DNA from 2 places in the Xanthomonas arboricola pv. juglandis genome. Region 2 is predicted to be linked to the other one. Evidence: predicted binding sites of a transcription regulator. Region 2 holds the regulator's gene; the other holds the start of a gene.

Region 1 (15,970 bases), 1.2 Mb from region 2:
GCGGTATCCTAAGCGGATGTCTTCCCCCGCCCACGAACTGCTCAGCCGCGTCTTCGGTTACGACGACTTCCGCGGCCCACAGCAAGCCATTGTCGAACACGTCGCTGCGGGTAACGATGCCCTGGTGCTGATGCCCACCGGTGGCGGCAAGTCGCTGTGCTACCAAGTGCCGGCGCTGTTGCGCGACGGTATCGGTATCGTGGTCTCGCCGCTGATCGCGCTGATGCAGGACCAGGTCGAGGCCTTGCGCCAGCTCGGCGTGCGCGCCGAATTCCTCAATTCCACGCTAGACGCGGAGAACGCCCAGCGGGTCGAACGTGCCCTGCTGTCGGGCGATCTGGACCTGCTCTACGTCGCTCCGGAGCGCCTGCTGAACCCGCGCTTCCTGTCCTTGCTGGAACGCAGCCGCATCGCGCTGTTCGCCATCGACGAGGCGCATTGCGTCTCGCAATGGGGCCACGACTTCCGCCCTGAATACCGCCAGCTCACGGTGCTGCACGAACGCTGGCCGCATATCCCGCGCATGGCGCTGACCGCCACCGCCGATCCGCCGACCCAGCGCGAGATCGCCGAACGCCTGGACCTGGTCGACGCGCGCCACTTCGTCAGCTCCTTCGACCGCCCCAACATCCGTTACACCGTGGTGCAGAAGGACAACGCGCGCAAGCAGCTGCAGGAGTTCCTGGGCCGCCACCGCGGCTCGGCCGGCATCGTCTATGCAATGTCGCGGCGCAAGGTCGAGGAGACCGCGCAATATCTGTGCTCGCAGGGCTTCAACGCCCTGCCCTACCACGCCGGCCTGCCGGCCGAGGTGCGCGCGGAAAACCAGCGCCGCTTCCTGCGCGAGGACGGCATCATCATGGCCGCCACGATCGCCTTCGGCATGGGTATCGACAAGCCGGACGTGCGCTTCGTGGCGCATGTGGACCTGCCCAAATCGCTGGAAGGCTACTACCAGGAAACCGGCCGCGCCGGCCGCGATGGCGACCCCGCCGAGGCCTGGCTCTGCTATGGCCTGGGCGATGTGGTGCTGCTCAAGCAGATGATCGAACAGGGCGAAGCGGCCGAGGAGCGCAAGCGGCTGGAGCGCGCCAAGCTCGATCACCTGCTCGGCTACTGCGAATCGATGCAATGCCGCCGCCAGGTGCTGCTGGCCGGCTTCGGCGAGACCTATCCCAAGCCCTGCGGCAACTGCGATAACTGCCTGACGCCCGCCGCCGCCTGGGACGCCACGGTGGCCTCGCAGAAGGCGCTCAGTTGCGTATACCGCAGCGGGCAGCGCTTCGGTGTGGGCCACCTGATCGACATCCTGCGCGGCAGCGAGAACGAGCGCATCAAGCAGCTCGGCCACGACCAACTGAGCACCTACGGCATCGGCCGCGACCTGGACGAGCGCACCTGGCGCGGGGTGTTCCGCCAGCTGGTGGCGGCCAGCCTGCTGGAGGTCGACAGCGAGGGCCACGGCGGGCTGCGCCTGACCGATGCCAGCCGCCAGGTGCTCAAGGGCGAGCGCCAGGTGATGATGCGGCGCGAGAACCCGGCTGCCGGACGCGAGCGCAGCGCGCAGCGGACCGGCCTGCCGGTGCAGCCGCAGGATCTGGTGCTGTTCAATGCCTTGCGCGGCCTGCGCGCGGAGCTGGCCAAGGAGCAGAACGTGCCGGCCTTCGTGATCTTCCACGACAGCACGCTGCGCAATATCGCCGAACAGCGGCCGACCAGCATCGATGCACTGTCGCGTGTTGGCGGTATCGGTGGCGGCAAACTGGCCCGCTATGGAGCGCAACTGATCGAGATCGTGCGCGAGCAGGGCTGATGCAACAGCATGTGTCATCGCAGTGGCGGCGCTGGCACAAAAATCCGCAGAATCGACAGCGGGCATTCAATCAGCCGTTGCTAGTTTCACAAGGCGATCTGGCACGCGCTGTCAGTCCCTCTTGAGTAGAGTCCACCCATGAAACGCAGCCTGCTTCTTCTGGCCACTCTGTTTGCCGCCGGCAGTGCACTCGCCCAGGCCGGCGAGAGCAGTGCCGAGCCGGGGTCGGCGCGGTCGCTGGACCTGAGCATTCCGCAAGCCCCGGTGCAGTACCGCTCCGATCCCGAATACAGCACCGACCCGCCGGGCACCTTCTACGGCGACAAGAGCGGCCCCAAGCCTGCGTTGAGCCGCCCCAGCGCGGCCTCGCTCGCTGCCGAACGCGCCGAACAATGCCAGGGCAAGCTGCATGGCGCGGTCGAAACCGGCATGGGCTATTCCAACCGCGGCGGCAACAGCAACTGGCAGGCCGTCAACCTGAATTCCTGCAAGACCTATTACGACGACGACGGCAAGGCGCACCAGATCGGCGTCAGCATCAGCGTCGGACGCGGCGAAGGCGCGCTGTTCGGGCCTCGCTACGGCCCCGGCGGCTACGGCCCTGGCCCGTTCGGTTGGTAACCGTACGGCTCCGTCTGCGTTGACAGAGGGTTCACTGCCGCATCGCTGAGAATGTGGCCTGCCTTACGAGACGTGCTCATGTCACAGAACAAGGAACGGCCAGTTGTATTCGTCGTCGAAGACGGCGATGGCACCCGACAACTCAGCTGCCTTGTGCTGGAAAGCTATGGTTTTACCTGCCGTAGCGCAGGCTCGGTCGAAGAAGCGCTGACCCTGATCGAAAGCGACCCGCGCGTGGATGTGCTGTTTTCCGACATCCATTTTCCGGGCGGCCTGACCGGCGTGGACCTGGCGCTCAAGACGGCGCACGCGCCCTACAACCTGCCGGTGCTGCTGACCTCCGGCCTGGCGGTCGAGTATGTGGAAGAAATCCTGCCGGACGGTGTGGCCTTCCTCGAAAAGCCCTATACCCCCGAGCAGCTGCTGAGCGCGATCCGCAGCGTGATGGCCAAGCACCGGGTGCTCCCTACCCCGGTCGCATAAGGGCAGCGGCGCCGCGCAGATCGATATGCAGGCTTCCGCTGCAACTCGACCTTCGGTGATGTGACCAGGCTCGGGTACGGATGGACGCATCCCGATGGGACGACAATTGTCGGAAACGTCCCGACAGACTGTCGGCGCGGCCCCGATTTACGTGATGCGCACCTCATTTAGACTGCAGCCACCGGACGCGAGGCCTGTTGGGCCGCTCAACTCGCGAGGCGCTGAGCACGCCCCTGCCGGAACATTGCCGGCACGGGTGAGACGCACCACGTCGTGGTTGATTGGTCGTCCGCTAGCTTGGCTACACGCGCTTTCTCGGAAGAAGAAGGCATTCGTGCGCAAGCGCAGACGGCTCAACTGAGTTTGCAGCCGAACCGCTTGATGACACTCCGGCTCGTGTGTCCAAACTCCAACGCTACGAAACTCTCCAACCTGCAGCTCGATCCGTGCTGATGCTGGTTGTGGCTGAGTCACGCGCTGGCCTTGTCTGCGCATTGAATTGATCAAGGACATAGCGATCTCCAAACGCTGCTGCTTATGCGCTTGTGGCTTGAGACTTATCGGCTTGCCGTTGCCGCCAGCACAGCGGCAGTGCGCCGGTATTACCACGGCAGCGCCGGCAGGCAGATGCCCAGCAAGCGCGCTCGCAGCTGTAGCGTGCTCTTGCGCGAATGCCGATGCACCGCTGCTGAGAGGGACGAATGCAGCGTATTTCACGCCATCAAGCAGGCCGCTCGCTAGGCTGATGTCAGTGCAGCACTTGGCTGCGAAGACTTTCAGGAAATTCTCATGGGCGACAATTCGTTTCTGTCACCGGCCTTCGTCATTTTGGTTATTGGCGTGATCGCTGTGGTGTTCTGGCTGGTGACGCGCGCCAAGAAGAAGCGCAACAAGAAGTAAGCAACACAGGAGGTGCGCCAGACATCGGGATGCCACATAGCCTGCGCTTGATGCGCACTGAGTTGCTGATGCCAAGCGCCGGTCCAGGCCGGCCTCTGCCTGGCATGGCATGGCTAACAAGCACTACTTCCCGCGTAACAGCGCACCAGTGCGGAAGCTGTCTGGACCGCAAGGCCCCCCGCAGCGATATCGCTGCGTTGAGGCCGCACGGCATTTGATGCACATACCGCGTCACCAGCATCGGCAGACGACCGCGTTGCGACCAGGCGCGCAGGAAACCGACGCCAATCAGAACCGCTCGCCCGTCGGCAGATAGCGCCATTCACCGATGGCCAGCTTGCCCAGCGACACACGGCCCACGCGCAGGCGCCGGATGCTGACCACCTCCAGCCCCACCTCACCGCACATGTAACGCAGCTGGCCGGGTTGCACGTGCTTGATCGCAAACCGCAAGCGCTCTTCGTTCTGCCAGCTCACCTTGCACGGCGACAGGCTGCGCTGCTGATACACCAGGCCATGCGCAAGCCGCGCCATGCCATACGGGCGCAGCTCACCACCCACCTCCACCAGAAATTCCTGTTCGATCGAGGTCGCATCGGCACTGAGCCTGCGCAGCACGCGGCCGTCCTGGCTCAGCACCAGCAAGCCGCTCGCCTCTTCCTCCAGCGGCAGCGGCGCGTTCAAGCGCAGGAAGTGCCGCTTCAGCACACGCATCTCGAGCTGGTCCAGTGCGCTGCGCGTTGCCGGCGTGGCCAGTGCCAGCGCCGCCTCGGCACTCATGCCTGCCGGTTTGTGCAGCAGCAGCGTGGCAGGCTCGGCAGCTGCGAGCACTGCGTCTTCCGCCAGCGTCACCTGCGCTGCAGTGGCCAAGGCTTGCGGCTCTTCGACCACGGCCCCGTCCACACTGACCCAGCCGCCTTCGATGTATTGCTGCGCCTCGCCACGCGAGCAGCCGAACAGCGCGGCCACGCATTTGTCGAGACGGATCGGATCGGACATCGGGCGAGCTCGGTTTCAGGGCACGGCAGTGTACGTGCTGGGTCGATGGATGCGTGAGGCCGGCTTCTGCACCGCCCGACAACATGGGAAACTGGGCGCTCACACAGGAGATTGCAGATGTTCATCAAGTTCGGCACCACCCGGGTCCGCCTCAACCATATCTCCGTCATCAGCGATCCCTTCAACGCAGGCGAAAACTTCGGCTCGTATTGCCACTCGGTCCGGGTCGGCCTGCTCTCCGGCGAGGAAATCTTTGCACGCTTCAATACCGAAAGCGGCGCCGAGCAGCTGCATGCAGAGGTGCTCGCTGCACTGGAAGGTTGAGCGCAAGACCCACAGTGCCGCCACGCGCGTGATGCCTCACGCGCGATGCACGGCGCCAACAACAGCAGCCGGCCATGCCGGCTTGCCAGGTGCACGTGGCAAGGCGGCCCAGTCGCACCGCATCAGAGCCGATCGAATCGCGTGCCCCTCCGCTGCACCGGCGCTGGCGCTGCTTGAAGACACGCGCATTGCCGGCATCGCGACACAGGACGAATTGGATCCTGTCTCAGCACCATCTTTGCCCTGGGTGCGTCGCCACCTGTCAGCAGAACGTCGGAAAATCGTTCCGCCGTTGGCACGCTTCGATCCAGCAATAACGCGAGAAACAAGCAATTTCTGCGCGCATGTCAGGCCGCTGCGGACGGCTGTCGGGAAATTTCTTCCACACGATGAATTCAATATAAGTACTTTCAAATACGAGCCTTTAGCTCGTCGCAATCCGGCCGCTAGCTGGGGCAAGACGCTCTGGTGGATGACCCATTCATCAAGCCCCTCAGTTGCACTACCTGGATGCGGTCATGAATACATATCTGCAACGCCTCAATGTCGGCCGCCGCTTGGGCATGGCCTTTGGCATCTTGATCCTATTGTCGGGCCTGCTTGTGGCCACCGGCCTAGTCACCATGTCCAACGCCCGTTTCGAGCTGGACACCATCGTCAACAGCAACATGGAGAGGATACAGCTGTCCTCGGAAATGCTCGACGCCAACACCAACGTGGCAATCGGCCTGCGCGACATCGTCATGGTCTCTGGCGACGCGGCCAATCGCCGTTCGATGGACATGATCGAAAAGAACCGCGCACGCTACAAGCAGGCACACGACGCCTTGGCCGCACTGCCCAGCAGCGCGGCTGAAAAACAGGCGCTCGACCTGGTGCAGGAAAAGCGCGACATCTCGGTCAAGCTCAATAACCAGATTCTCGAATACGGCCTCCGCGATCAGAACCAGGAAGCGCAGGCCTTGCTGCAAGGCGACGCCGCAGCGGCCATGGATGCGCAGCAGACGGCGATCCGCGAGAACGCTGCATTGGAGCGCCGCCTCAGCAAGGATGCCTATGCGGCCGCGGTTGCATCGATGCATCGAGGCAAAATCACCCTGGCCACCGGCGGCATTGCCGCACTGGTCATCAGCGGCCTGCTCGCATGGCTGATCACTCGCAGCCTGACCCAGCCGCTCAGCCAGGCCACACGCACTGCAGAAGCGATCGCGGCCGGCAACCTGCACAACGATGTGCACACCAATGCCAATGATGAAACCGGCCGTCTGCTCAAGGCCATGGACAAGATGCAGCTGCAGCTACGCAACCTGATCACCGCGCAAACCGACATGGCCAGGCATCACGACAACGGCCAGATCAGCTTCCGTATCGATGCGGCGGCATTCCCGGGCGACTATGGGCGCATGGCCAACGACACCAACCTGCTGGTTGCCTCGCACGTGGCAGTGCAGACCGACCTGGCACGCATCATGGGCCGGTATGCGGTTGGCGAACTCTCCGAAGACATGCAGCCGCTGCCCGGCGAAAAGGCCGTTTTCAGCGACACCATGTCGCAGGTCAAGCTCAACCTGTCGGCGATGAACCACGAGATCAAGCATCTCGCCCAGGCCGCCGCCAATGGCGACTTCAGCGCGCGCGGCGATGCCGAGCGCTTCCAGTTCGACTTCCGCATCATGGTCGAAAGCCTCAACCACCTGATGTCCACGGCCGACGGCAATCTGCAGTCGCTGTCGTCGTTGCTGCAGTCCATCGCCGCTGGCGACTTGACCGCACGCATGAGCGGCGAATTCCGCGGCGTGTTCGCACAGATGCGCGATGACGCCAACACCACGGCCAGCCAGCTGGCGCAGATCGTCGGCAACATCCAGGAGTCGGCCGTGTCGATCAACTCCGCGGCCAGCGAAATCGCCGCCGGCAACCAGGACCTGTCACAACGTACCGAACAGCAGGCGGCCAACCTCGAAGAAACCGCAGCATCGATGGAAGAGCTGACCTCCACCGTCAAGCAGAATGCCGAAAGCGCACGCGAGGCCAACCAGCTTGCGATCGGCGCCGCACGCGTCGCCTCGCAAGGTGGCGAGGTGGTCGGCAAGGTGGTGGACACCATGACCGGTATCGAAGCCTCCTCCAGGAAGATTGCCGACATCATCAGCGTCATCGACGGCATCGCCTTCCAGACCAATATCCTGGCCTTGAACGCGGCAGTGGAAGCCGCCCGTGCCGGCGAGCAAGGCCGCGGCTTCGCCGTGGTGGCCTCGGAGGTGCGCACGCTCGCGCAGCGGTCCTCCGGCGCCGCCAGGGAGATCAAGGACCTCATCGACGACTCGGTGCAACGCGTGGCCGAGGGTTCGGCACTGGTGCACAGCGCAGGCAAGACCATGGGTGACGTGGTGGCCAGCGTGCAACGCGTCACCGACATCATGGGCGAGATTTCTGCAGCCTCGCAGGAACAGTCGGCCGGCATCGAGCAGGTCAACCAGACCATCACGCATATGGACGAAACCACCCAGCAGAACGCCGCGCTGGTGGAAGAAGCCACTGCCGCCGCGCGCGCGATGGAAGAGCAGGCGGTGCAGCTCACCGATGCGGTGGCGATCTTCAAGATCGACGCACGCCAGACACGGCAGCCCGCCTCGCGCGTAGCGGCACCGGTCGCACAGCTGCTGAGCAAGGTCCGCAACGCCTGAGGCAGCGGCTGGCACTGCGCCGTCGACCGGGTCGTCGGTGCAGCCATGCTGATGCAACACCGCGGATGTGCCCGCAGCCATTGATGCCATCGCACACGAAGAAAGCGCCCGCTAGGGCGCTTTCTTCGTTTATCCCGCACGCTCACCGGCATTCGGCGCAGACAGCTCAGGCACCCGCAACGCGCGCGCAGTGCACACAAAAAAACTGGAAAACAAGCACGCAAACCACTCAAAAGCGCTTGTTTCCAGCGCCATGCCTGGCTACGCTGCGCCAGTCGAAAGAGAGCAGGCCGGATGGTAGCCCGGCCACCGTCTGCAGCGCAGGCGGCATCTTAGCCATCGGTACCCACGACATCCGCAGCCGGCGATGCCGGCACTGCAGGTGTGTCCGTGCGTGCTCTCGTCACCGCTCGGCACGCCTTCTCAATCAGGAAGGATCACCCGTGAATACCAGTAACGACAGTCACGATCTGCATCACCCACGCAACGGCGAGCATGCCAACGTGCATGCTTGCGCATACGCAGCGGATGCAGACGCAAAGCCATACGACGATGCCTTATCGCACTGGCACCAAGCCCCTCTCGACACGCGCGTGATCTGGCGGCGGCAGCTTACGCTCCAGGGCGGCATGTCGGTGCTGTTGGCGGCCTGGCAGATGCCGCATTCGCTACGCTGGGAGTGGGAAGCCATCGACCTGCTGCAGGATCGACACCTGTGCGGCGGCAACTGCGATTCATCGTTGGCGGCAATGCGCGCTGCCGATGCCTGGCCGGCACTGTGCGGTGACGATTCCGCAGTGCTCACCTAACATCATGCAGCGTGTTGAACCGTCTTTCTGCCCCGACGCAGTGCCATGCCGGTACGGCCACGCAACAGCCGGCCCACCGCGGCTAGCGCGTGTAGAGACCGGGACGATAGCGTTCCATCAGCGACTGCGGAGCCAGCGGCGGCGTGAAGCCGTAGCGCGCATAGAGACCATGCGCATCGCTGGTGGCCAGGCTGAAACGGCGCAGCCCCTGTAGATCGGGGTGCGCCATGACCGCATCCATCATTGCCTTGCCATAGCCCTTGCCCTGATGCTCGGGCAACACGAACACATCGCCCAGATAGGCGACGGTTGCATAGTCGGAAACCACCCGCGCAAACGCGACCTGCCCGCCCTGCAGAAACCCGCCGAAGCACAGCGAGTTGGCGATGGAGCGCTGTAGCACCGCCAGCGGGATGTCCCTGGCCCAGCTGCTGTGCTGGGCCAGGTAGCGATGGACCAGCGCAACATCGAGTTCGGAGTGATTGGTGGAAACGCGCAGCGGCGACATGACGACAACTCCGGCAACAGTAGGCCTCAGGGTAGCGCCTGCGCAGGCAGCAGCAACAGTGCGCACAGCACCAGCATGAATCCTGCGATCGCCGCATCCAGCACACGCCATGCGCGCGGATCGCGGAAGGCCGGCTGCAGCAAGCGCGCGCCATAGCCCAGAGCGGAAAACCACGCGATGCTGGCCAGGCACGCACCCGACGCGAATGCCCAGCGCAGCTGGCCCGGATAACGCGCGGCCAAGCTGCCCAGCAGCAGCATCGTGTCCAGATAGACATGCGGGTTGAGAAAGGTAAATGCCAGGCACGCCAGCATGGCGCGCTGCCAGCGTTGCGCACCGGCCTGCGACGGCGCCAACCCGCTGGTGCCACGCCAGGCCCTGCGTGCAGCCAGCGCACCATATGCCGCGAGAAATGCAGCTCCCGCATAGCGAAGTCCCTGCAGCAGCTCCGGCCATTGCGTCACCAGCACGCCGATCCCGGCCACGCCCAGCACGATCAGCGCGATATCGCCGAACGCGCAGATCGCCACTACCAGACCGACATGCTGGCGCTGCAGTCCCTGCCGCAGCACGAATGCATTCTGCGCACCGATTGCAATGATGAGACCTGCGCTGGCGATAAAGCCAGAGATTGCGGCTTGGAGTAACACGAGCACCTCCCGGATCACAGGCGCCAATGCTGGGCGTTCCGCTCCAATTAGGAAAACTAAATCTTCTGTATTCTGCTTAGAACTTCTAATCCTGCCGAACGCCATGGATCTTCTGCATCCCCAACTGGCCGCATTCGCTGCCGTTCTCGAGGAAGGCAGCTTCGACGCCGCTGCGCGGCGGCTGTCGGTGACGCCGTCGGCGATTTCGCAGCGGATCAAGGCGCTGGAAGACCGGCTCGGCCAGGTGCTGGTGATCCGCAAGGCCCCCTGCCGCCCTACCCCGGCCGGCGAGCGCCTGCTGCGCTGGGTGAAGCCGATGCAGGTCCTGGAATCCGAAGCGATCGCCGACTTCCTCCCCGGCGACGGCAGCGCCGGGCATCCGCGCACGCTGGCCATCGCCGTCAACGACGACTCGCTGCAGACCTGGTTTCTGGCGGCGCTGGCGGCGCTGCACCGGGAGCACGGGGTTCTTTTCGATGTGCAGATGGACGACCAGGACCACACCCTGGAGCTGTTGCGCTCCGGGGCGGTGCTCGGTGCCGTCACCGCCGAACGCAAGCCGCTGCAGGGCTGCAATGTGCAGGCGCTGGGAGTGATGCGTTACCACGCCATCGCGTCGGCCGCATTCGTTGCGACGCATTTCAAGCAGGGCTTCAGCGCAGCTGCGCTGGCCCACGCACCGATGCTGGTGTTCAACCGAAAGGACACGCTGCAGACCCGCTTCGTCCGCCGCATCACCCGTACGCAGGTGGCGCCGCCGATCCACTACCTGCCGACCTCGACCGGCTTCGTCGAAGCGGCCGCACGCGGACTCGGCTGGTGTCTGGCGCCGGAATCGATGGTCGCGCCTGCCGTGCGCAACAGGCAGGTGGTCATCATCGACCCGACACGCTGGCTCGATGTGCCGCTGTACTGGCAATGCGCGGCAGTGCGCTCGAGCGCCTTGCAGCAGCTGGGCCAGGCCCTGCGCAAGGCCGCGGCTGCGAGCCTGCGCTGAGACCGGCCGTGCCGCACCGTCGCTGGCAAAACACGATACCCAGGCGCGCAGCTGCCGGCAGGCTATCGCACCGGATTGACGTGCAGATGCGGTCGCTACCCTGCCCGCGCGCGCTTGGCACAGCCGCGTTGCCCTGGCATCCCGCTGCCGACACAGCGACAGCCGGGTCGCCGTGCCACGCCGAGCCTGCTAGCCTTTCCGCCTATTCCGTTGTGATTGCCGATCCGTCATGAAAAAAGCCGTTGTTCTGTTGTCCGGGGGCATGGATTCCGCTGCCGTCATCGCGCTTGCGCAGGAGCAGGGCTTTGCCGTGCATGCCTTGAGCGTGCGCTACGGGCAGCGCCATACCTCCGAGCTGGACGCCGCCGCGCGCGTGGCCGCGGCGCAGGGCGTCATCGCGCACAAGGTGGTTGACGTGGACCTGCGCAGCATCGGCGGCTCGGCGCTCACCGACGACATCGACGTGCCCGATGCCGGTGGCGACGGCATCCCGGTCACCTACGTGCCGGCGCGCAACACCATCATGCTGTCGCTGGCACTGGGCTGGGCCGAGGTGATTGGCGCCAACGACCTGTTCTGCGGCGTCAACGCGGTCGATTATTCGGGTTACCCCGACTGCCGGCCCGAATTCGTGCGCGCCTTCGAAGTGCTGGCCAACCTGGCCACCAAGGCCGGCGTGGAAGGCGCCGGACTGCGCGTGCACGCACCGCTGCAGTTCCTCAGCAAGGCCGACATCGTGCGTGAAGGCGTGCGCCTGGGCGTGGACTTCGGCCTGACCGTGTCCTGCTACCGCGCCGATGCCGATGGACGCGCCTGCGGCCACTGCGACGCCTGCCGCCTGCGTGCCGCCGGTTTCGCCGACGCCGGCGTCGCGGACCCCACCCACTACGCCATTTCGCCTTGACGCCGCTGTAGGGTAGAATGCGCACCCCGGCGCACTGCCGGGACAGTGGGCCGTTAGCTCAGTCGGTAGAGCAGAAGACTTTTAATCTTTTGGTCGATGGTTCGAATCCATCACGGCCCACCAATCAAATCAGCAACTTGAAGAGCGCCGAAGGCGCTTTTTTTGTGCCCGCCGGAAAGTTGCCGGACGTGCGTTGCCGGGGACCCTGCGTCACGGCCGCGAAGTCGGATGGCACCATCTGCCGCGACTGGCGCGCTGCCGGCAACGCCGGCTCCTCTTTTGCCGATCGCGCGTGTCATCTTGCAGGTCGTGGGCCCGGCGCAGGCGGCCGTGGCGTTCTCGCTGATCATGTGGCTCCCGTCTTCTGGATACGCGATTGCACGCGCCGCGTTCGTCGCGCAGCTCCAGCGGCGCGTGCCTGCTTGCGCAGCCAGCTGAGGACGTCCACTGCAGCGTCGACGCGCATGCAGACATGCAGGCGGCCCAGCACAACGCTCTGCGCATCGCCGCCCGGCAGGATCTCGTCAAAGCCGGTGGCTTCGCAGGCGATCAGGACCGGGGAGGCATCGGGCTGCGCGTCGGAATGCAGCATGGCCAGCACATAGCCCTGCATCATCTCGAAGCTAAGGACGACGCCCGTGCAGACGCGGAACTGTTTGCCCAGGCTCATTGCTGCGGCTCCAAAGAGGGGCAAACGATCACTGCAACGAGAGGAAGACAGACAGACGCAACGGTGTGGATGGCTTTGCTCGTGCCTGCGAGGCTCGGCCTCATGTTGAGCGAAGCGGCACGGCTACGTTCGAGAGCGCTGGCGGTCAAATTGAAATGGCGGCCGCTTCGGCCTGCCGCAGACGCGGATACTCCTTGGGTGTCGTAGTACATGCAGAACTCCTGAGTAGATTGGAGTCCGCCAACCCGAGACCAAGCGGGGTGGCGGACGGCACGGGTTGGTCTACCGGACTCAGGGACCGGCGGGGCCGAAGCCCCCCGCGTACCGCCCGCCATAAAGATGGCAAGCACGCACCCCGCTCGATGCCGGGCAACAAAAAAGCGCCTTGCATCGATCGATGGGCGCTGGTGCGCCTGAGTAATCGGGAGACCAATCCCGGTCGCCGATTGTGCGGCGACGTTGGCATACTCGCGCCGCCGCTTGGCGCCTGTCAACGCAAAAACGCACAACGCGGCGGCGACGATTGTGAGAAACGCGGCGAAAGCACTGCCCGCGCAGCCAGCAAAACCTGAAACTCCAGCACATCCCGCCGGACGATCAGCCCGGGGCGCTGCGGCTGCGCCCATATGCCACAGGCCCTGGCGGGAGTGGACTGGCGCCGCGGCAAATGCGAATTCACATGCCGCGCCACGTTTCCTATCGTTGTTGGCTCAACGACACGCGAGCGCCACGCCATGACCAACATCGAAAAAGCCGGAACGTTTCTGCTTGGAGACCGCAAGCTCACCCGCATCGGCTACGGCGCAATGCAGCTCGCGGGGCCTGGCGTGTTCGGCCCACCCAAGGACCGCGACGGTGCGTTGGCAGTGCTGCGCGAAGCCGTTGCACTGGGCGTCAGCCATATCGACACCAGCGATTTCTACGGGCCGCACATCACCAATCAGCTGATCCGCGAGGCACTGCATCCCTACCCGCGGGAGTTGACCATCGTCACCAAGATCGGCGCCGCGCGCGGCACGGATGGTTCCTGGCTACCTGCCTTCTCGCCGCAGCAGCTGGTCGAGGCGGTGCACGACAATCTGCGCAACCTGGGGCTTGAAACGCTGGATGTGGTCAACCTGCGCGTGATGTTCAAGGCGCAGGAGCCGGCAGAAGGCTCGATCGCCGAGCAACTGGCGGCCTTGATCAAGCTGCAGCGCGATGGCCTGGTGCGGCACATCGGCATCAGCAATGTTACTGCGACGCAAATGGCCGAGGCACGCGCCATGACCGACATCGTCTGCGTGCAGAACATGTACAACATCGCGCATCGACACGACGACGAAATCATCGACACGCTCGCGCGCGACGGTATCGCCTACGTGCCGTTCTTCCCACTCGGCGGCTTTTCGCCATTGCAATCGTCCACGCTTGCCGCTGTTGCCCAGCGCCTGGCCGCAACCCCGATGCAGGTGGCACTGGCGTGGTTGCTGCAGCGCTCGCCCAACATCTTGCTGATTCCGGGGACCTCGTCGGTGGCGCATCTGCGCGCCAATCTGTTCGCGGCGGAACTGAAACTGCCGGCCGATGCCGTCGAAGAATTGAACAGGATCGCCGCGTAAACGCAGACGGCCGCGTCCTTGCAGGCAGCGCCTTGCGCTCGGATCAGTGCGAGCAACTGAGCGTCGCGGGTGATCGTCAGGCCGGTACGGACGGCATGCCGGCAACCGCAGTGGATGCGTGGCATGCCGATTGCGGGCAACCGGCCGCGCCCGCCTTTTTTGGGTGAGCGCAGTGGCTCTATCGCTCGGGCTTAGCGCCCAGGCTCGTCGTTCCACAGCAGCTTGTGCAGCTGCATCTGGAAGCGCACCGGCAGACGATCGGCCACGATCCAGTCGGCCAGCTCTCGCGGCGTCACTTCGCTCTTGCTGGGCGAAAACCACACCGTGCAGCGGCGGTCCAGCGCATGCGCGGCGACAATCTCGCGCGACCATTCGTAATCGGCGCGGCTGCAGATCACGAACTTGATCTGGTCGCGTGCGGTCAGCAGCGGCAGATTCTCCCAGCGGTTGCGCTGTTCCTCGCCGGAGGCCGGCGTCTTGATGTCGACCACGCGCGAGACGCGCGGATCCACGGCCGACACATCCAATGCGCCGGACGTCTCCAGCGAGACATCGAAGCCGGCATCGCACAGCTTCTGCAGCAGCACCAGGCAGCGCTTCTGCGCCAACGGCTCGCCGCCGGTCACGCAGACATGGCGCACACCGTGGCTGGCAACCTCGGCGACAATCGCATCGATGTCATGCCATTCACCGCCGTGGAAGGCGTAGGCGGTGTCGCAGTAGTGGCAGCGTAGCGGGCAACCGGTCAGACGCACGAACACGGTCGGCCAGCCGGCGGCCTCGGCTTCGCCCTGCAGGGACAGAAAGATTTCGGTGATCTTCAATCGCGGCAACGGCGATTGGACGATCTCGCTGGGGACGGCGGCGGCGTTCATTGGCAAAGTATGCGTCACGCCCGAAGGCGCGCACGCGCGGGCTCAGCGCAGTTGCTGGCCGAGACGGATGGACTGCAGACGCTCCTGGGCCACGCGCGCTGCGTCGGAGCCGGGATACTGCGATGCGACCTGCTGCAAGGTCTGCTGGGCCTGGTCGTTCTTGCCTTCGCCATACTGCGACAGGCCAAGCTTCAACAGGCCGCCAGAGGCCTTGTCATGCGTGGGATAGCGGCTGACGAGATCGCGGAACTGCGCCTCGGCGAGCTGGAAATTTCGGGTGGCGTAGTAACTCTCACCTAGCCAATACAAGGCATTGGGGGTGTAGACGCCGTTTGGATACAGCTCCAGAAAACTCAGGAACAACTGCGAGGCATCGTCGTACTTGCCGTTCTTCAAGGCATCGAAGGCGACGTTGTAGGCAGTGCGTTCCTCGTTGCTGACGGCCAGGGTGCCTGGGTCGCCATGCACGCTGGGCGGCTTCTCGGAAGTTGCCGCCGCTGCAGGCCGCGCGGCCGGGGCCGGGGCCGGGGCGGGTGTGACGCTGCCGGTGGGAGATGGCAATGGCGGGGTTGCACCACCTGCACCTTCCAGCCGATTCAGGCGTCCGTCCAGATCCAGATACTGATCCTTGGACTGCTGCTTGAGTTGTTCGTTGTCGTGCTGCAGCTGCTCCACGGTCGCTCGCAAGCCCTGCAGGTCCGAACGCGCCTGCTGCAGCTGGTTGAGGAGATCGTTGTTGGCCTGGCTGTTGGCCTGCTGCTGCTCGAGAACGGCAACACGATCAGCGAGACTGGCTCGCTGCGCGTGCGCCGGCGCGGCGACCACAAGGGCCGCCGCGACGAACAGGGATGTCACTCGAAAGCGCATCGCTTCTTACTGAGCCGTGTACACGATTTCGACGCGGCGGTTCTGCGACCAGCAGCTTTCGCTGGTTTCGGTGCAGACCGGACGCTCTTCGCCGTAGCTGACGACGGTCAGCTGGCTGGCGGAACCGCCGGCAGCCTGCAACGAGGACGACACGGCATTGCCACGACGCTCGCCCAGACCCATGTTGTACTCACGCGAACCGCGCTCGTCAGCATTGCCCTGCAGGGTGATGCGCGAGGAAGGACGGTCACGCAGGTACTTG
Region 2 (15,970 bases):
GTGCGCGCTGCACAATCACGCCGCCATGCCTGCTTAAGCATTAAAGAAACACGCGTGAACAGCCGCTAGTCGGTTTACTGCGGCCTGCTATGGGGGCCGCCCATGGCAAGCGTGAGACACCCGCGCGAGGGGCGCGGACCACACGCGCCGATGCGTGGGAGAGTGCAACGCTCGTGGGGGTTGAGTACCGCCAATGCAGGTCGTCAGGCCGGCGTGCACCGTTCTTGGCGGTGCTGCTGCTGGCCTTGCTGTCGCTGGCCGATCTGGCCGGCGCGCAGAGCGCGAGCATTCGTCGCTACGCCCACGACCAGGGCTTGCTCGGGCTGGCCGGCACCTGCCTGCTGCAGACCCGCGCCACGCTGCTGTGGGTGTGTACCGAAAGCGGCCTGTATCGCTACAACGGGCGTAGCTTCCAGCAGGTGATGCTGGATGGCCTGCGCAACGAACCGATCACCTCGATGGCCGAAGCCGCCGACGGGCGGCTGTGGGTGGCCGGCTTCCAGGCCCTGTTCGTCGGCGACGAGCACGGCTTCCGCAAACTGGCCCCCGACGAGGCCGAACACCTGCAGGAAGACATGCTGCTGGCCAGTCCCTCCTGGGGCACGGTGCTGGCCAATGGCGGCACGCTGGAACGATTGAGCGCACGCGGCAACGGCCACTGGCATAGCGAGCCGCTGCTGGACACCGCCACCCGGGTGCGCGTGCCCGAGCTGTCCAAGGTGCTGAGCCTGTCGGTGGACGGCGACACCTTGTGGGCCGGTTGCGCCAAGCGGCTGTGCGCCATCGATGCGCAACGCAAGGTGCAGGTGTACGGGCCGGACCAAGGCGTGCCGGACGATCGCTGGTACAGCGTGTTGCGCGATCACGACGGCGCACTGTGGGTCCGCGGCACCGGCAACCTGCTCTATCGCGCGCCGGGCGCCAGCAAATTCAGCGTGCGGCCGCTGCCCTTGCTCGATGGCAGAACCATCGGGCGACAGGCGCCGTTGGTGCTGGACCGCGAAGGACGCGTGCTGGTGCGTCGCAACGACGGGCTGGCGCGCTGGGAGAACGGCCGCTGGCGCAGTTTCGGCGCCGACAACGGGCTGCCGCCCGGCAGCAGCGATGCGATCCTGGTGGACCGCGATGGCGATGTCTGGATGACCGTCGATGGCGAAGGCCTAGTGCGCTGGGCCGGCTACGAATGGATCGAGAACTGGGACGCCTCGCAGGGCATGCCGGCCGCGCCCACCTGGTCGATCGCCCGCGACGCGCAGGGCGCGCTGCTGGTCGGCAACGAACATGGCACCGGCCGCCAGGTCGATCCAGGCGGGCGGTTCGTTCCGGCCCTGCAGGCCTCCGGGATCCAGATCGTGGGCATGCAACGCAGCGCCGACGGCAGCCTGTGGACGCTCAATTCGGCCGGTTTCCTGCGCCGCACCTGGCCAGATGGCCGCAGTGCGCAGATCGCCAAACTGCCGCGCACCGCGCGCCGCCTGCTGATCGATCGCCAGGGGCGGATGTGGATGCTCAGCGCGGGCGGGCTGTTCGTGATCCGGCGTCCGCTGGAAGGCGGCACGATGGAAGCGGTCACCGAGATGCCCACGATCGCCTATACCGATGTCCAGCAGACCGCCAACGGCACGTTGTGGGTGTCCACCGCCAACGGCTTGTTCCGGCTGCAGGGCGCACGCTGGTCCAGGGTCGAGGTGCTGGTCAATGGCGGCGCCTCGGACCCGTGGATCAGCAAGTTCCACATCAGCGACAGCGGCGAGGTGTGGCTGGCGTTCTATCGGCCCGGTCTCTGGCACGGCATGTTGCTGGGCGAGCGGCTGGATCTGCAGGCGATCAGCGATGAGGCGCTGCGCGATGTCGGCGTCTACCTGATGCGCGGCGACAGCCTCGGCCGGGTCTGGGTGGGCCATGCGCGCGGCGTGGAGGTCTACGACGGCGAGCGTTGGGCGCATCTGTCGCAATCGCAGGGCCTGCTGTGGGACGACATCTCCGAAGCCGCCTTCGCCGAGGATCCGGATGGGTCGGTCTGGATCGGCACCTCGCGCGGGGTGAGCCATCTGCTGGACCCGGCGCGGCTGTTCGATGCGCGCCAGCCCAGCGTGCGCATCGACAGCGTCAGCCGTGGCGGCGTGCCGGTGCAGCGCGGCCAATTGCTGGGCTGGAGCGACAAGCCGCTGCATATCGAGCTGTCCACGATGGAGGTGTACGACGACCCGAGTCGCCTGACCGTGCGTTACCGCCTGCTCGGCCTGCACAACGAATGGATCCAGAGCGACAACCTGTCGATCGACCAGGCGCCGCTGCCCTCCGGGCATTTCCGCCTGCAGGTGCAGGTGCTGGACCGCTACCGCCGCACCGCCTCGCCGATCGCCGACCTGCCGTTTGCGGTGGCCCCGCTGTGGTGGCGCAGCCCGACGGCGATCGTGTTGTATGTGCTGATCGGCAGCGCGCTGCTGGCCGGCCTGTGGCGCTGGCGGCACCGCCATCTGGTCGCGCGCGAGCGCATGCTGGCCGAACTGGTGGCCGAGCGCACCTATCAGCTGGAACACGAAAAACGCGATCTGGAAAGCGCGCGCGCAGCGCTGGCCCTGAAGGCCAGCCACGATGCCCTCACCGGCCTGCTCAACCGCTCCGGCGTGCTCGAAGCCATGGCCGAGGAACTGCAGGCCTGTGCGCACGGCGGGCATCCGCTGGCGGTGGTGCTGATCGACCTGGACCACTTCAAGCTGGTCAACGACGAACACGGGCATCTGGTCGGCGATGCGGTGCTGGCCAAGGTCGGCGCACGCCTGACCGCCTGCCTGCGCGACTCGGACAAGGTGGGCCGTTACGGCGGCGAAGAACTGCTGTTGCTGTTGCCGGGCATGTCGCAGCATAGCCAGCACCGGCTGCGCGCCATCCACGAAAAGCTCAGCCTGGCACCGTACGAGGTGGGTGCCGCCCGGCCGCTGCAGGTGACCTGTTCGGTCGGCGTGGCCTGGTTCCGGAACGGCGACAACGCCGCCACGCTGCTGGCACGTGCCGACGAGGCGCTGTACCGCGCCAAGCGGCATGGCCGCAATCGCATCGAACCGGAAGAGCCCGAATCGTCGGTGGCGTGAGCCCAAGAGCCACCGGTCGGGCGCAGCTCGCTGCGTATGGATTTCAGCTCGACGCACAGCATCAACGCATGCACTGGCAGCCACCCGCATGCCAGTCACGGCACCGCAGCATCGCCCGCACCGTCACCTCGCGCGCAGCCCCCTCGCCGCCAACGCATCACAGCCATCGCCGGCTGCCCCTGCCCGGCCGACCAGCGCAGTTGCGCGTGACCTGCGGTGCATGCGCGTCGATCGCCGCCGGCTGCCTGCAGGCGCTCAAGAAGTGGCGCCCGGGGTCGCTAGGTCCTTGAGCAAGTGCGTCCCTCGGCGCCGGAAGTGGATGGGTGGTCGGAACCTATAACCCTGGCATGGTGATGCTGTCGCTGGTGGTGGCCGTGCTGGCCTCGTATACCGCACTGCATCTGGCCGCACGTGTGACTGCCAGCCGTGGCGGCGATGCCGTGGCCTGGCTGATGGGCGGCGCGGTGGCGATGGGGATCGGCATCTGGTCGATGCACTTCGTCGGCATGCTGGCGTTTCACCTGCCGATTCCGCTGGGCTACGACCTGGCGCTGACGACCTATTCGATGCTGGCGGCGATTCTGGCATCGGCATTCGCGCTGTGGCTGACCTCGCGTGCCGATCTGCCATGGCCGCGGCTATGCATGGGCGCGGTGCTGATGGGGCTGGGCATTGCGCTGATGCACTACATGGGCATGGGCGCGCTGCGCATGTCCCCGGCCATCAGCTACGACCCGCTGCTGTTCGGGCTGTCCCTTGCCATTGCCATCGGCGCCTCGGCGGCGGCGTTGTGGATCGCCTTCCGGCTACGCCACGACGGGCGCCGCTACAGCCTGCGCCTGATCGCGGCGATGATCATGGGCGTGGCGGTCGTGGGCATGCATTACACCGGCATGGCGGCCGCGCAGTTCGCGCCCGGCAGCATCTGCGGCGCGGCCGCCGGTGCGCACCTGCCGCTGCCCTGGCTGGCCGCGGTGGTGGTGCTGGTCACGCTGGCGCTGCTGGCGCTGGCGCTGGTGATCTCGGTGCTGTCGCGGCGCTTCCAGCAACGCACCGACGTGCTCGCGCGGTCGTTGGCGCAGGCCAATGCCGAACTGGTGCTGGCCGCCCTGCACGACCCGCTCACCCGCCTGCCCAACCGCGTGCTGCTGCACGAGCACGTGCTGCAAAGCATCGACCGCGCCCAGCGCGACGGGCAACGCTTTGCGGTGATGCTGATCAACCTGGATGGGTTCAAGGCCATCAACGACGGCTACGGCCACCAGTTCGGCGACCAGTTGCTGGTGGCGGTGGCCGGGCGCATGAGTGCGCACCGGCGCGCCCACGGCAGCCTGGCGCGGCTGGGAGCCGACGAGTTCGTGCTGGTGTCGGCCATCGCCGACCCCGAGGATGCCGCCGCCATCGCCGCGCATCTGCTGCAGGCGCTGGCGGTGCCGTTCCTGGTCGCCGACCAGGAATTGCGCCTCAGCAGCAGCGTCGGCATTGCGCTGTATCCGGAGGATGCCGGCAGCGAACATCAGTTGATGATCCATGCCGATGCGGCGATGAGTCACGCCAAACAGGCCGGCCGCAACCGTTACAGCTTTTTCGAGCGCTCGATGACCGGCACCACCCGCGAGCGCCTGCAGCTGCTGCAGGATCTGCCGCGTGCGCTGGAACTGGGCCAGTTCGTCCTGCACTACCAGCCCAAGTACTGCGCCGACGATGGCCGCCCGGTCGGCGCCGAGGCGCTGCTCCGCTGGCAGCACCCCGAGCGCGGCCTGGTGCCGCCGGACAGCTTCATCCCGCTGGCCGAACGCAGCGGCATGATCGGCCCGCTCGGCAGCTGGGTGCTGCAGCAGGCCTGCCGGCAGATGCGCGACTGGCGCGAGGCCGGACATGGGCACTGGCGGGTGGCGGTCAACCTGTCGGCCACGCAACTGGCCTCGCCCAGCCTGCTGGACGAGGTGGCCACCACCCTGGCCGACTACGCGATCCCACCGGCCCAGCTCACCCTGGAAATCACCGAGAGCATGGCCATGCGCGATGCCGAGGCCTGCCTGCGCACGCTCGGCCAGCTCAATACGCTGGGCGTGCGCATCGCCATCGACGACTTCGGCACCGGTTATTCCAACCTGATGTACCTGCGCAAGCTGCCTGCGCACGAACTCAAGATCGACCGCAGCTTCGTGCAGGCCCTGGACAACGGCCCGGAAGACATCGCCATCGTGGCCGCGGTGGTGGCACTGGCGCACACCATGCGCCTGCAGGTGGTGGCCGAGGGCGTGGAGACCACCGCCCAGCGCAACACACTGGAACGGCTGGGCTGCGACCAGCTGCAAGGCTACCTGCTGGGCCGGCCAATGGACGCCGAGCACTTCATCGCGGTGGTGGTCGCCCAACGCGACGGCCCAACTCGCCCGACCGGCTGAGCGAAGGCGGCAAAGCGACCGCCGCCCCGGCATCCACGCGCAACGACCCGCCAGCAGCCCCACGCACAGCCGCGGCGTCCCGACTACCCAATCCCCAATCCCGCTTCCCGATTCCCGATTCCCGGCCTCCCAAACTGGAACGCCACTTGCATGACGCAGGGCTGACCAGTCACCGGCACCTCCATGTCCGAGTCCGAAGACGGCGGCGAACGCACAGAGCTTCCCACCGAAAAACGCCTGCGCGAAGCCCGCGAGCAGGGCAACATCCCGCAATCGCGCGAGTTGTCCACCGCCGCGGTGTTCGGTGCCGGCGTGTTCGCGCTGATGGCCCTGGCCCGCGGCATCGGCGATGGCGCCAGCGTCTGGATGAAGACCGCGCTCAGCCCGGACCCGAAGATGCGTGAAAACCCGATGGCGCTGTTCGGCCATTTCGGCGACCTGCTGCTGCAGCTGCTGTGGGTGATGCTGCCGCTGATCGGCATCTGCCTGGCCGCCGGCCTGGCCGGCCCGCTGTTGATGAGCGGGCTGCGCTTTTCCGGCAAGGCGATCATGCCCGACCTCAACAAGCTCAACCCGATGAACGGGATCAAGCGCATGTGGGGCAGCAACAGCCTGGCCGAACTGGTCAAGTCGGTGCTGCGGCTGCTGTTCGTCGGCCTGGCCGCCAGCCTGTGCATCTCCAAGGGCCTGCACGGCCTGCGCTCGCTGGTGAACCAGCCGCTGGAACAGGCGGTGGGCAACGGCCTGGACTTCACCAAGAGCCTGCTGTTCTACACCGCCGGCGCGCTGGTGCTGCTGGCCGCCATCGACGCGCCGTACCAGAAGTGGAACTGGCTGCGGAAGCTCAAGATGACCCGCGAAGAGATCAAGCGCGAGATGAAGGAAAGCGAGGGCAGCCCGGAGGTCAAGGGCCGCATCCGCCAGATGCAGATGCAGATGTCGCAGCGCCAGATGATGGAAGCGGTGCCCAAGGCCGACGTGGTGCTGATGAATCCGACCCACTACGCGGTGGCGCTCAAGTACGAGGGCGGCAAGATGCGCGCCCCGATCGTGGTGGCCAAGGGCGTGGACGAAATGGCCTTCCGCATCCGCGAAGCCTGCGAACAGCACCGCGTGGCGATCGTCACCGCCCCGCCTTTGGCACGCGCCTTGTATAGAGAAGCGCAAATCGGCAAGGAAATTCCCGTGAGACTCTATTCGGTCGTGGCCCAGGTGCTGTCCTACGTCTACCAGCTGCGTGGCTGGAACGGCGGCCCGATGCCGGAATTGCCGTCGCTGGACGTGGATGAGTTCGGCAAGGGAGCCAGCGCATGAGCGCCCAACCCGCCCCGATGAATGCCCGGCGCATCATGGAGTTGCTGCGCAACGGCCTGGGCGCGCCGCTGGCGCTGATGGCCATGCTGGCCATGCTGATGGTGCCGCTGGCCGCGCCGGTGCTGGATGCGCTGTTCACCTTCAACATCGCCATCTCGCTGATGGTGCTGCTGGCGGTCGTCTACGTGCAGCGCCCGCTGGAATTCACCATTTTCCCGATCGTGCTGCTGATGACCACGATGCTGCGGCTGGCGCTGAACGTCGCCTCCAGCCGCGTGATCCTGATCAACGGCCAGGACGGCCATGCCGCAGCCGGCAAGGTGATCGAGGCGTTCGGCCAGTTCGTGATCGGCGGCAACTACGCCGTGGGTATCGTGGTGTTCGCGATCCTGACCATCATCAACTTCGTGGTCATCACCAAGGGTGCCGGACGCGTGTCGGAAGTGACCGCGCGCTTCATCCTGGACGCCATGCCCGGCAAGCAGATGGCCATTGATGCCGACCTCAACGCCGGTTTGCTGACGCGCGAGGAAGCCAAGGCCCGCCGCGAAGAGGTCCGCGAGGAAGCCGACTTCTACGGTGCGATGGACGGTGCCAACAAGTTCATCCGCGGCGACGCCATCGCCGCCATCCTGATCCTGTTCATCAACCTGGTCGGCGGCATGGCGGTGGGCATGTTCCAGCACGGCATGAGCTTTGTGGATGCCGCCTCCACCTATACCCTGCTGTCGATCGGCGACGGTTTGGTGGCGCAGCTGCCAGCCCTGCTGGTGTCGTCCTCGGTCGCCTTGCTGGTGACCCGCGCCTCGCGCGCGCAGGACATGCGCGGCGCCATGATCAGCCAGGTGTTTGGCCAGCACCGCGCCCTCGCGGTGGCTGCGGCCATCCTGGGCCTGGTCGGCCTGGTGCCGGGCATGCCCAACGTCGCGTTTTTGACGCTGGGCCTGATCCTGGGCGTGATCGCCTGGAAAATGTACAAGCGCAGCCTGGTCATCCCGCCGACCGGCGACCCGGCCACCGATCCCAAGGCCGCCGCTGCGGCCACTGCCGCCCAGGCCAGCTCGGAGCTGAGCTGGGACGAACTGCGCCCGATCGACCCGCTGGGCCTGGAAGTGGGCTACCGGCTGATTCCGCTGGTGGACAAGAACCAGGGCGGCGAACTGATGGCGCGCATCAAGGGCGTGCGCCGCAAGCTCACCCAGGACATCGGCTTCCTGGTGCCGCCGGTGCATATCCGCGACAACCTGGAGCTGTCGGCCAACGCCTACCGGTTGCTGGTACACGGGGTGCCGGTGGCCACTGCGGAAATCTATCCCGATCGCGAACTGGCGCTGGACCCGGGCGGTGCGCTCGGCCAGCTCGACGGCATTCCCGGCAAGGACCCGGCGTTCGGCCTGGACGCCACCTGGATCCAGCCACACCAACGCGCCTATGCCGAATCGATGGGCTACACCGTGGTCGACCCGGCCACCGTGGTCGCCACCCATCTGTCGCACCTGATCCGCGAACACGCCCCGGAACTGCTCGGCCACGAGGAAGTGCAGCAGCTGCTGGCGACCCTGGCCAAGACCGCGCCGAAGATGGTGGAAGACCTCACCCCGAAGGCGCTGCCGCTGTCGGTGGTGGTGCGCGTGCTGCAGAACCTGCTGATCGAGCGCATCCCGGTGCGCCAGCTGCGCAAGATCGTCGAAGCGCTGGTCGAACACGCCCCGCACAGCCAGGACCCGACCACCCTCACCGCCGCGGTACGCACCTCGCTGGGCCGCTTCATCGTGCAGGAAATCGCCGGCATGTCAGCCGAGCTGCCGGTCTACACGCTGGCCCCGCAGCTGGAGCGCGTGCTGCAGGAATCCACCCACGGCAACGGCGTGGCGCTGGAGCCGGGCCTGGCCGAGCGCCTGCACCAGAGCTTGGCCGACTGCGTCGGCAAGCAGGAAGCCCGCAACGAACCGGCAGTGGTGCTGGTGCCCGGCCAGGTCCGCGCCGCCCTGGCCCGCCTGGTCCGCCACAGCGTCCCGTCCCTGTCGGTACTGGCCTACAGCGAAGTGCCCGAAGACAAGCGCCTGAAGCTGGTCGGCACGATCAGCTGAAACCGGCCGCCGACCAACGCCCCCCGTGGGGTCGCACCCGGGCGCGACAGGTTTTACCGGCACAGCCCGTCGCGCCCGGGTGCGCTCCTACGACAGGCCGGGCAATCCGGGAACACACCGCGGACGCCGACACCACCGTAGGAGCGCACCCGGGCGCGACAGGCGTTACCGGCACGGCCCGTCGCGCCCAGGTGCGCTCCTACGACAGGCCGGGCAATCCGACAACACATCGCGGACGCCGACACCAAGGTAGGAGCGCACCCGGGCGCGACAGGTTTTACCGGCACGGCCCGTCGCGCCCAGGCGCGCTCCTACGAACCTACCCACTACGCTGGCCAGCGATGGCTGCAGGCCGGTGACCGACCAGCACCCGGCGTCGGAAAGCCGCCACTGGTCCGGATCTCCAATCGATTGCACGGCGCTGGCCGTTTCCAGGCATCCCGAGCGCCCCAGACTTGGCCTTCCGGCCGCCAGCGCTTCCGCCTGCACGACGACGCCACTGCATCGCCGCCCCGGAAAAAAGTCAATCAATCCATTGACTTGAAACCGTCGGACCCGACCGTACACGCCGCTCCCGCCCCGTCCCGACGCACCAGCTCCCCGCGCCGGAACCCCGGCACCCCGTTTTGGCACGCCGCGTGCATTAGCTCTGCCGAGACCGCAGCCAGCGCCACCGCTGCGGGGCGAGAGCAGCACTTGGAACAACCGAACGGGACAGGCAACTCATGACGCTGGCAACACACCCACATTCATCGCGCACCCGTCCGGCGTCCGGCGGGTCCCGTTCCTGGAGGCACTTCGCATGAAAATCAAACGCTTCGTTGCCCCGGACATGCGCACCGCATTCCGCATGGTGCGTGAAGAACACGGCCCGGACGCAGTGATCCTGTCCAATCGCCGCACCGCCGAAGGCATCGAGATCGTCGCTGCCAGCAACTACGACGAAGAACTCGTGCAGCGTGCGCTGGAAACCGCGCGCTCCGAGACGCCGGCCGTTGCCGCCGCGCCGATCCCGTCGGCAGCTGCCCCGCAGGCACCGGCCCCGCAAGCAGCCGCAGCACCGGTCCACGCACCGCTGAAGCCGGCCGCCGATGCCGGCACGAGCCAGCGCCAGCGCGTTGCCAGTGCCGCCGAAGACATGATCGCCGCGATGGCGCTGCGCCAGCCGGTCAATGTGCCGCGCCAGCCGCAGGTGCCGGCACCGGTGCGTAGCGCCGCCGTCCCCTCGCCCGCCGCCCAGGCCCTGGCCCACGCCGTCGCGGTGACCGCCGCGCCGCGCCAGGAACACGCGCTGTCGGCCGTGCCGGAACAGCTGTTCGCCGATTTCCTGACCACCGCGCCGGTGCAGCGTGCCGCCGTGCAGGCCGCACCGGTGCAGGCCCCGACCCCGATCATGGCCGCCGCCGCTGCCCCCGTGCAGGCCGGCTACGACCAGGACGAAGACGCGCTGGACGACGACGCCGACTTCGACCTGGACGCGCTGCCGCAGATCCTGCCGCCGACCGCGTTGCCGCCGCTGGTGGTTGCCCGGCCGGCGCTGGCCGCGGTGCCGGTCGCCGCCGCCCCGGCGCCGCAGAACGATGAAGAACTCAAGCAGTTGCGTGGCGAGCTGGCGCTGATGCGGCAGATGATCGAGCGCGAAATGAACCGCCTCACCGACGAGCGCCTGCGTGGCTCGCCGGTGCGCGCCCAGGCCCTGGAGTTGATGGACGACTACGGCTTCGACGCCGGCCTGATCCGCGACGTGGCACTGCAGATCCCGGCCGATACCGAATTGCACCGCGGCCGCGGGCTGATGCTGGGGCTGCTGTCCAAGCGCCTGCCGGTGGCCCCGGTCGACCCGCTGGAACGCGGCGGCGTGATCGCCCTGGTCGGCCCGACCGGCGCCGGCAAGACCACCACCATCGCCAAGCTCGCCCAGCGCTTCGCCGCCCAGCACGCCCCGCGCGACGTGGCCCTGGTCACCACCGACACCCAGCGCGTCGGCGGCCGCGAGCAGCTGCACAGCTACGGCCGTCAGCTCGGCATCGCCGTGCACGAGGCCGACAGCGCCGAGAGCCTGCTGGAACTGCTCGAGCGCCTGCGCGACTACAAGCTGGTGCTGATCGACACCGCCGGCATGGGCCAGCGCGACCGCGCCCTGGCCGCCCAGCTCAACTGGTTGCGCGCCGCGCACCAGGTCACCTCGTTGCTGGTGCTGCCTGCCAACGCGCACTTTTCCGACCTCGACGAGGTCGTGCGCCGCTTCGCCCACGCCAAGCCCCAGGGCGTGGTGCTGACCAAACTTGACGAGACCGGCCGCTTCGGTAGTGCGCTGTCGGTCGTCGTCGATCACCAAATGCCCATCACCTGGGTGACTGACGGACAGCGGGTCCCCGACGACCTGCACCGCGCCAATGCCGCCAGTCTCGTTCTTCGCCTTGAAGATTTGCGGCGCGCTGCCGATAAGCCCTGTACTCCGGAGCACAACCATGCAGTCGCGTGAATACGCCAAGCTGACCAACGCCTTCCCCCTGTCGGCGACCCGTCCCGAGCCCCTGGGCCCGGTGCGCACCATTGCCGTGACCGGTGGCAAGGGCGGCGTGGGTAAAACCAACATCTCCGCCAACCTGGCCGTGGCGCTGGCCGACATGGGCAAGCGCACCCTGCTGCTGGACGCCGACCTGGGCCTGGCCAACCTGGACGTGGTGCTGGGACTGTCGCCCAAGTACACCCTGGCCGACCTGATCGCCGGCCGCTGCACGCTGGATGAAGTGATCATCGAAGGCCCCGGCGGCGTGCTGGTGGTCCCGGCCGCCTCCGGCCGCCGCCACATGGCCGAACTGGCCCCGGCCCAGCACATCGGCCTGGTCAACGTGTTCTCCGAGCTGGAGCGCGACCTGGACGTGATGGTCATCGACACCGCCGCCGGCATCACCGACAGCGTGCTGACCTTCTGCCAGGCCGCCCAGGACACCGTGGTGGTGGTCTGCGACGAGCCGGCCTCGATCACCGACGCCTATGCGCTGATCAAGGTGCTCTCGCGCGAACGCGGCGTGGACCGCCTGCAGATCATCGCCAACATGGTGCGCGACCCCAACGAGGGCCGCCTGCTGTACGACAAGCTGTCGCGGGTCTGCGAAAAATTCCTCGGCGACGTGTCGCTGAACTACCTCGGCCACGTGCCGCAGGACGACTGGTTGCGCCTGTCGGTGCAGCGCCAGCAGCCGGTCATCAAGGCCTACCCCGCCAGTCCGTCGGCGCAGGCCATTGCAGAAATCGCTCGCCGTACCTCGCGCTGGCAGGCCCCCACCGTGCCGCGCGGCAACGTCGAGTTCTTCGTCGAACGCATCATCCAACGGGGAGTGGCCGCATGAGCACCGCTACCGCAACCACGGCCAGCGCGCAGTACCGCGCCGTGCAGCGCAACAACGCCAACGACATCGTCACCCAGCACGCCGACCTGGTGCGCCGCATCGCCCACCATCTGGCCGCGCGCCTGCCGGCGAGCGTGGAAGTGGACGATCTGATCCAGGCCGGCATGATCGGCTTGATCGAAGCCTCGCGCAGTTACGACTCCGAACAGGGCGCCTCGTTCGAGACCTATGCCTCGATCCGCATCCGCGGCTCGATGATCGACGAAATCCGGCGTGGCGACTGGGTGCCGCGCTCGGTGCACCGCCGCGCACGCGACGCCGCCGCCGCCGTGCGCAAGATCGAACAGCACACCGGCCGCGCCGCCGCCGCCACCGAAGTGGCCGCCGCGATGGAGATGCCGCTGCCCGACTACCTGCGTCTGATGGAAGATGCCGCCCGCGGCCAGGTGCTGAGCCTGGAGTCACGGATCGAGGATCACGGCGAGCTGGACACCACCGCCAAGGGCGGCCCCAATCCGCAGCAGATGATGGAGCGTGGCGAATTCGGCCGCGAGCTGGGCAAGGCCATCGGCCAGTTGCCCGAGCGCGAGCAGCTGGTGCTGTCGCTGTACTACGAACAGGAATTGAACCTGAAAGAAATCGGCGCCGTGCTCGGTGTCAGCGAATCGCGCGTCTGCCAGATCCATGGCCAGGCGGTGGTGCGTCTGCGCGGCCGCCTCAAGGTCTTCGAACTGGCCGATGCCGGTGTCGAAATTGACGAATGATTTTTTCGCGCATTTTTTAGTGTTAGGAGCTTGATGTGAACAAGAACATGCGGATTTTGATCGTGGACGACTTCTCGACGATGCGACGTATCGTCAAGAATCTGTTGGGCGATCTGGGCTTCACCAATACCGCAGAGGCCGAAGACGGCAACAGCGCATTGGCGGCGTTGCGGGCCGGCCCGTTCGATTTCGTGGTCACCGACTGGAACATGCCCGGCATGACCGGCATCGACCTGCTGCGCAACATCCGCGCCGACGCCAAGCTCAAGCACCTGCCGGTGATGATGGTGACCGCCGAAGCCAAGCGCGAGCAGATCATCGAAGCGGCCCAGTGCGGCGTAAACGGCTACATCATCAAGCCGTTCACCGCACAGACGCTGGAAGAGAAGCTGGGCAAGGTGTTCGAACGTCTGGCGGCGACCGCCTGATGAACGCCACCGTGGAAGCCGATGCCGAACGTGCCGCCCTGATCGAGCGCCTGCAACACGCGCTCGATGCACTGGAAAGCGGTGACCAGGTCGCCTGGCGGCGCGAGGTGGACCACCTCGCCGCGCTGCGCACGCGCCCGATGATGCAGAGCCTGAGCCGGCTCGCGCGCGAACTCGGGCAGGCGCTGGGCGAGCTGCCCACCGTGCCCGAGGAAGCCGGCGAACTGGACGATGCCTGCTCGCGCCTGGACCACGTGGTGGAAATGACCGAGAAGGCCAGCCATCGCACGCTGGACCTGGTCGAGGAATGCCGCGAGCTGGCCAACCAGCTGCGCGACGGTGGCCTGAACCAGGACCAGGGCGCGCTAATGGACAAGATGCGCCATAACCTGACCGAGCTGTCGCTGGCGCAGAGCTACCAGGACCTGAGCGGCCAGATCATCCGTCGCGTGGCCGGCATCGTGCGGCGCGTGCACGAGGGCTTCGGTGCACTCGGCCTGCCGCCGAAGAATCCCGAGCCGAAGAAAGACGACGGCGGTCTTGCCGGTCCTGCAGTCAAGGGCCTGGACCGTCACGCGGTGTCGCAGGACGACGCCGACGACCTGCTGTCCGGATTGGGGCTGTAACCATGAGTGCTGTTCCAGACGATATTGCTGCCGATTTCATTGTCGAGGCCCAGGAAATCCTGGATCGCCTCGGCGAACAGCTGGTGTCGCTGGAACAGGCACCGGACGAAGCCGACCAGCTCAACGCGGTGTTCCGCGGCTTCCACACGCTCAAGGGCGGCGCCGGCTTCCTGGCGATCAAGCCGATGGTGGAGCTCTGCCACGCCGCCGAGGAAACCCTGGGCATGGCGCGCTCCGGTCAGGCGGTGTTGCAGGCGCATCACTTCGATGCCGCGCAGCAGTCGCTGGATTATCTGCAGGCCATGCTGGATGCGATGGGCTCGGGCGAAACCGTGCCGCATGCACCGGCCTCGCTGATTGCGCAGTTCGATGCCAAGAGCGGCCCGCCGGCGGTCAAGGCCGCGCCCAAGGCCGCTGCCGCAGCACCCGCACACGATGACGCACACGGCGCTGCTGCGCCGGGCGCCAAGGCCGCGCCCAAGGCGGCGGCCAAGGCGGCTGACGCCGAGCAGACCGTGCGCGTGGACACCAAGCGCCTGGACGCCATCGTCAACCTGATCGGCGAACTGGTGCTGTCGCGCAACCGCCTCAAGACCCTGCGTACCCGCCTGCGCGACGAAGAACTCGACCGCGCGGTCAGCACCCTGGACATCGCCACCGCGCGCCTGCAGACCGCGGTGATGCGTACCCGCATGCAGCCGGTGAGCAAGGTGTTCGCACGCTTCCCCAAGGTGGCCCGCGATGTCGCGCGCACGCTGTCCAAGGAAGTGGAACTGGAACTGATCGGCGCCGAGACGGAACTGGACCGCAACCTGGTCGAGGCCCTGGCCGACCCGCTGGTGCACCTGGTGCGCAACGCGATCGACCACGGCATCGAATCGCCGGCCCTGCGCGAAGCCACCGGCAAGCCGCGCAGCGGCCATGTGCGCCTGTCCGCGCAGCAGGAAGGCGACTACGTCAGCATCGAGATCCAGGACGACGGCGCCGGCATCGACCCCGAACGCCTGCGCGAGATCGCCCGCAACAAGGGCCTGATCGACGCCGAAGCCGCCGCCCGCCTGAGCACCGACGAGTGTCTGCATCTGATCTTCATGCCGGGCTTTTCGACCAAGGCCGAGGTCACCGACATCTCCGGCCGCGGCGTGGGCATGGACGTGGTGCAATCGCGCATCCGCGAACTCAGCGGGCAGATCCAGATCCAGTCCGAACTGGGCCGCGGCAGCCGCTTCATGATCCGCGTGCCGCTGACCCTGGCCATCCTGCCCACCCTATTGGTGCAGGCCGGCGAAGCGGTGTATGCCTTGCCGCTGGCGCGCGTGGTCGAGGTGCTGCACGCCCCGCAGACCTCGCTGGGCTGGTTCGACGGCCGCGCCGTGCTGGATCGCCGCTCGCACACCCTGCCGCTGATCGACCTGCGCCGCTGGCTGGGCGTGCCCGCCGAACAACCGCCGCTATTGACGGTAGTGCTGCTGCAGGCCGGCGAAACCCGCTTCGGCCTGGTGGTGGACCAGGTGCGCGGCCGCGAGGAAGTGGTGATCAAGCCCCTGCCCCGTGCCCTGCGCGGCCTGCCCGGCTACGCCGGCGCCACCCTGATCGGCGACGGCCGCATGGCGCTGATCCTGGATGTGGATGGGCTGCGTTCCAGCGATCATTGAGGTTGGGGATTGGGGATTCGGGATTGGGGATTCGGGATTGGGAGAATCGGGAATCGGGAATCGGGAATCGGCAAGACGATCTTGTCTGCCTGATTTGACGGCAACGGCCGCGTACTGCGGCCGTTGTCGTTTCACTACCAGCATCGCTGCCGATCTATGCTGCTACGCGCGCAGGCATGGGCGCGATGGTTTGGCGACGGTCAGGCTACCGTGGAACTGAATCTGGAACCG

What was found. The regulator FliA, encoded in region 2, starts transcription of late flagellar genes. The targets are predictions, from matches to a motif close to TAAAGTTTNNCNNNCNNNGGCCGATAA.
Region 1: KHN93_RS15515 (methyl-accepting chemotaxis protein) is a predicted target of FliA. The motif match lies at 5,564-5,590, and genes of this name have one in related genera.

What each region holds. Positions count from the first base shown of each region.
Region 1 is NZ_HG999362.1:3,563,468-3,579,437, forward strand. It holds gene recQ (DNA helicase RecQ) at 17-1,813, shown strand; gene KHN93_RS15495 (hypothetical protein) at 1,952-2,434, shown strand; gene KHN93_RS15500 (response regulator) at 2,513-2,917, shown strand; gene KHN93_RS15505 (rRNA pseudouridine synthase) at 4,106-4,816, opposite strand; gene KHN93_RS15510 (hypothetical protein) at 4,934-5,140, shown strand; gene KHN93_RS15515 (methyl-accepting chemotaxis protein) at 5,659-7,827, shown strand; gene KHN93_RS15520 (hypothetical protein) at 8,457-8,636, shown strand; gene KHN93_RS15525 (GNAT family N-acetyltransferase) at 8,719-9,144, opposite strand; gene KHN93_RS15530 (LysE/ArgO family amino acid transporter) at 9,171-9,821, opposite strand; gene KHN93_RS15535 (LysR family transcriptional regulator ArgP) at 9,898-10,791, shown strand; gene queC (7-cyano-7-deazaguanine synthase QueC) at 11,021-11,695, shown strand; tRNA gene KHN93_RS15545 (tRNA-Lys) at 11,743-11,818, shown strand; gene KHN93_RS15550 (hypothetical protein) at 12,042-12,365, opposite strand; gene KHN93_RS15555 (aldo/keto reductase family oxidoreductase) at 13,100-13,966, shown strand; gene queE (7-carboxy-7-deazaguanine synthase QueE) at 14,158-14,841, opposite strand; gene ybgF (tol-pal system protein YbgF) at 14,884-15,708, opposite strand; gene pal (peptidoglycan-associated lipoprotein Pal) at 15,715-15,970, opposite strand, start outside.
Region 2 is NZ_HG999362.1:2,367,175-2,383,144, reverse strand. It holds gene KHN93_RS10370 (ligand-binding sensor domain-containing diguanylate cyclase) at 174-3,095, shown strand; gene KHN93_RS10365 (putative bifunctional diguanylate cyclase/phosphodiesterase) at 3,419-5,506, shown strand; gene flhB (flagellar biosynthesis protein FlhB) at 5,690-6,820, shown strand; gene flhA (flagellar biosynthesis protein FlhA) at 6,838-8,910, shown strand; gene flhF (flagellar biosynthesis GTPase FlhF) at 9,713-11,395, shown strand; gene KHN93_RS10345 (MinD/ParA family protein) at 11,382-12,266, shown strand; gene KHN93_RS10340 (RNA polymerase sigma factor FliA) at 12,263-13,030, shown strand; gene cheY (chemotaxis response regulator CheY) at 13,066-13,458, shown strand; gene KHN93_RS10330 (protein phosphatase CheZ) at 13,458-14,084, shown strand; gene KHN93_RS10325 (chemotaxis protein CheA) at 14,087-15,739, shown strand.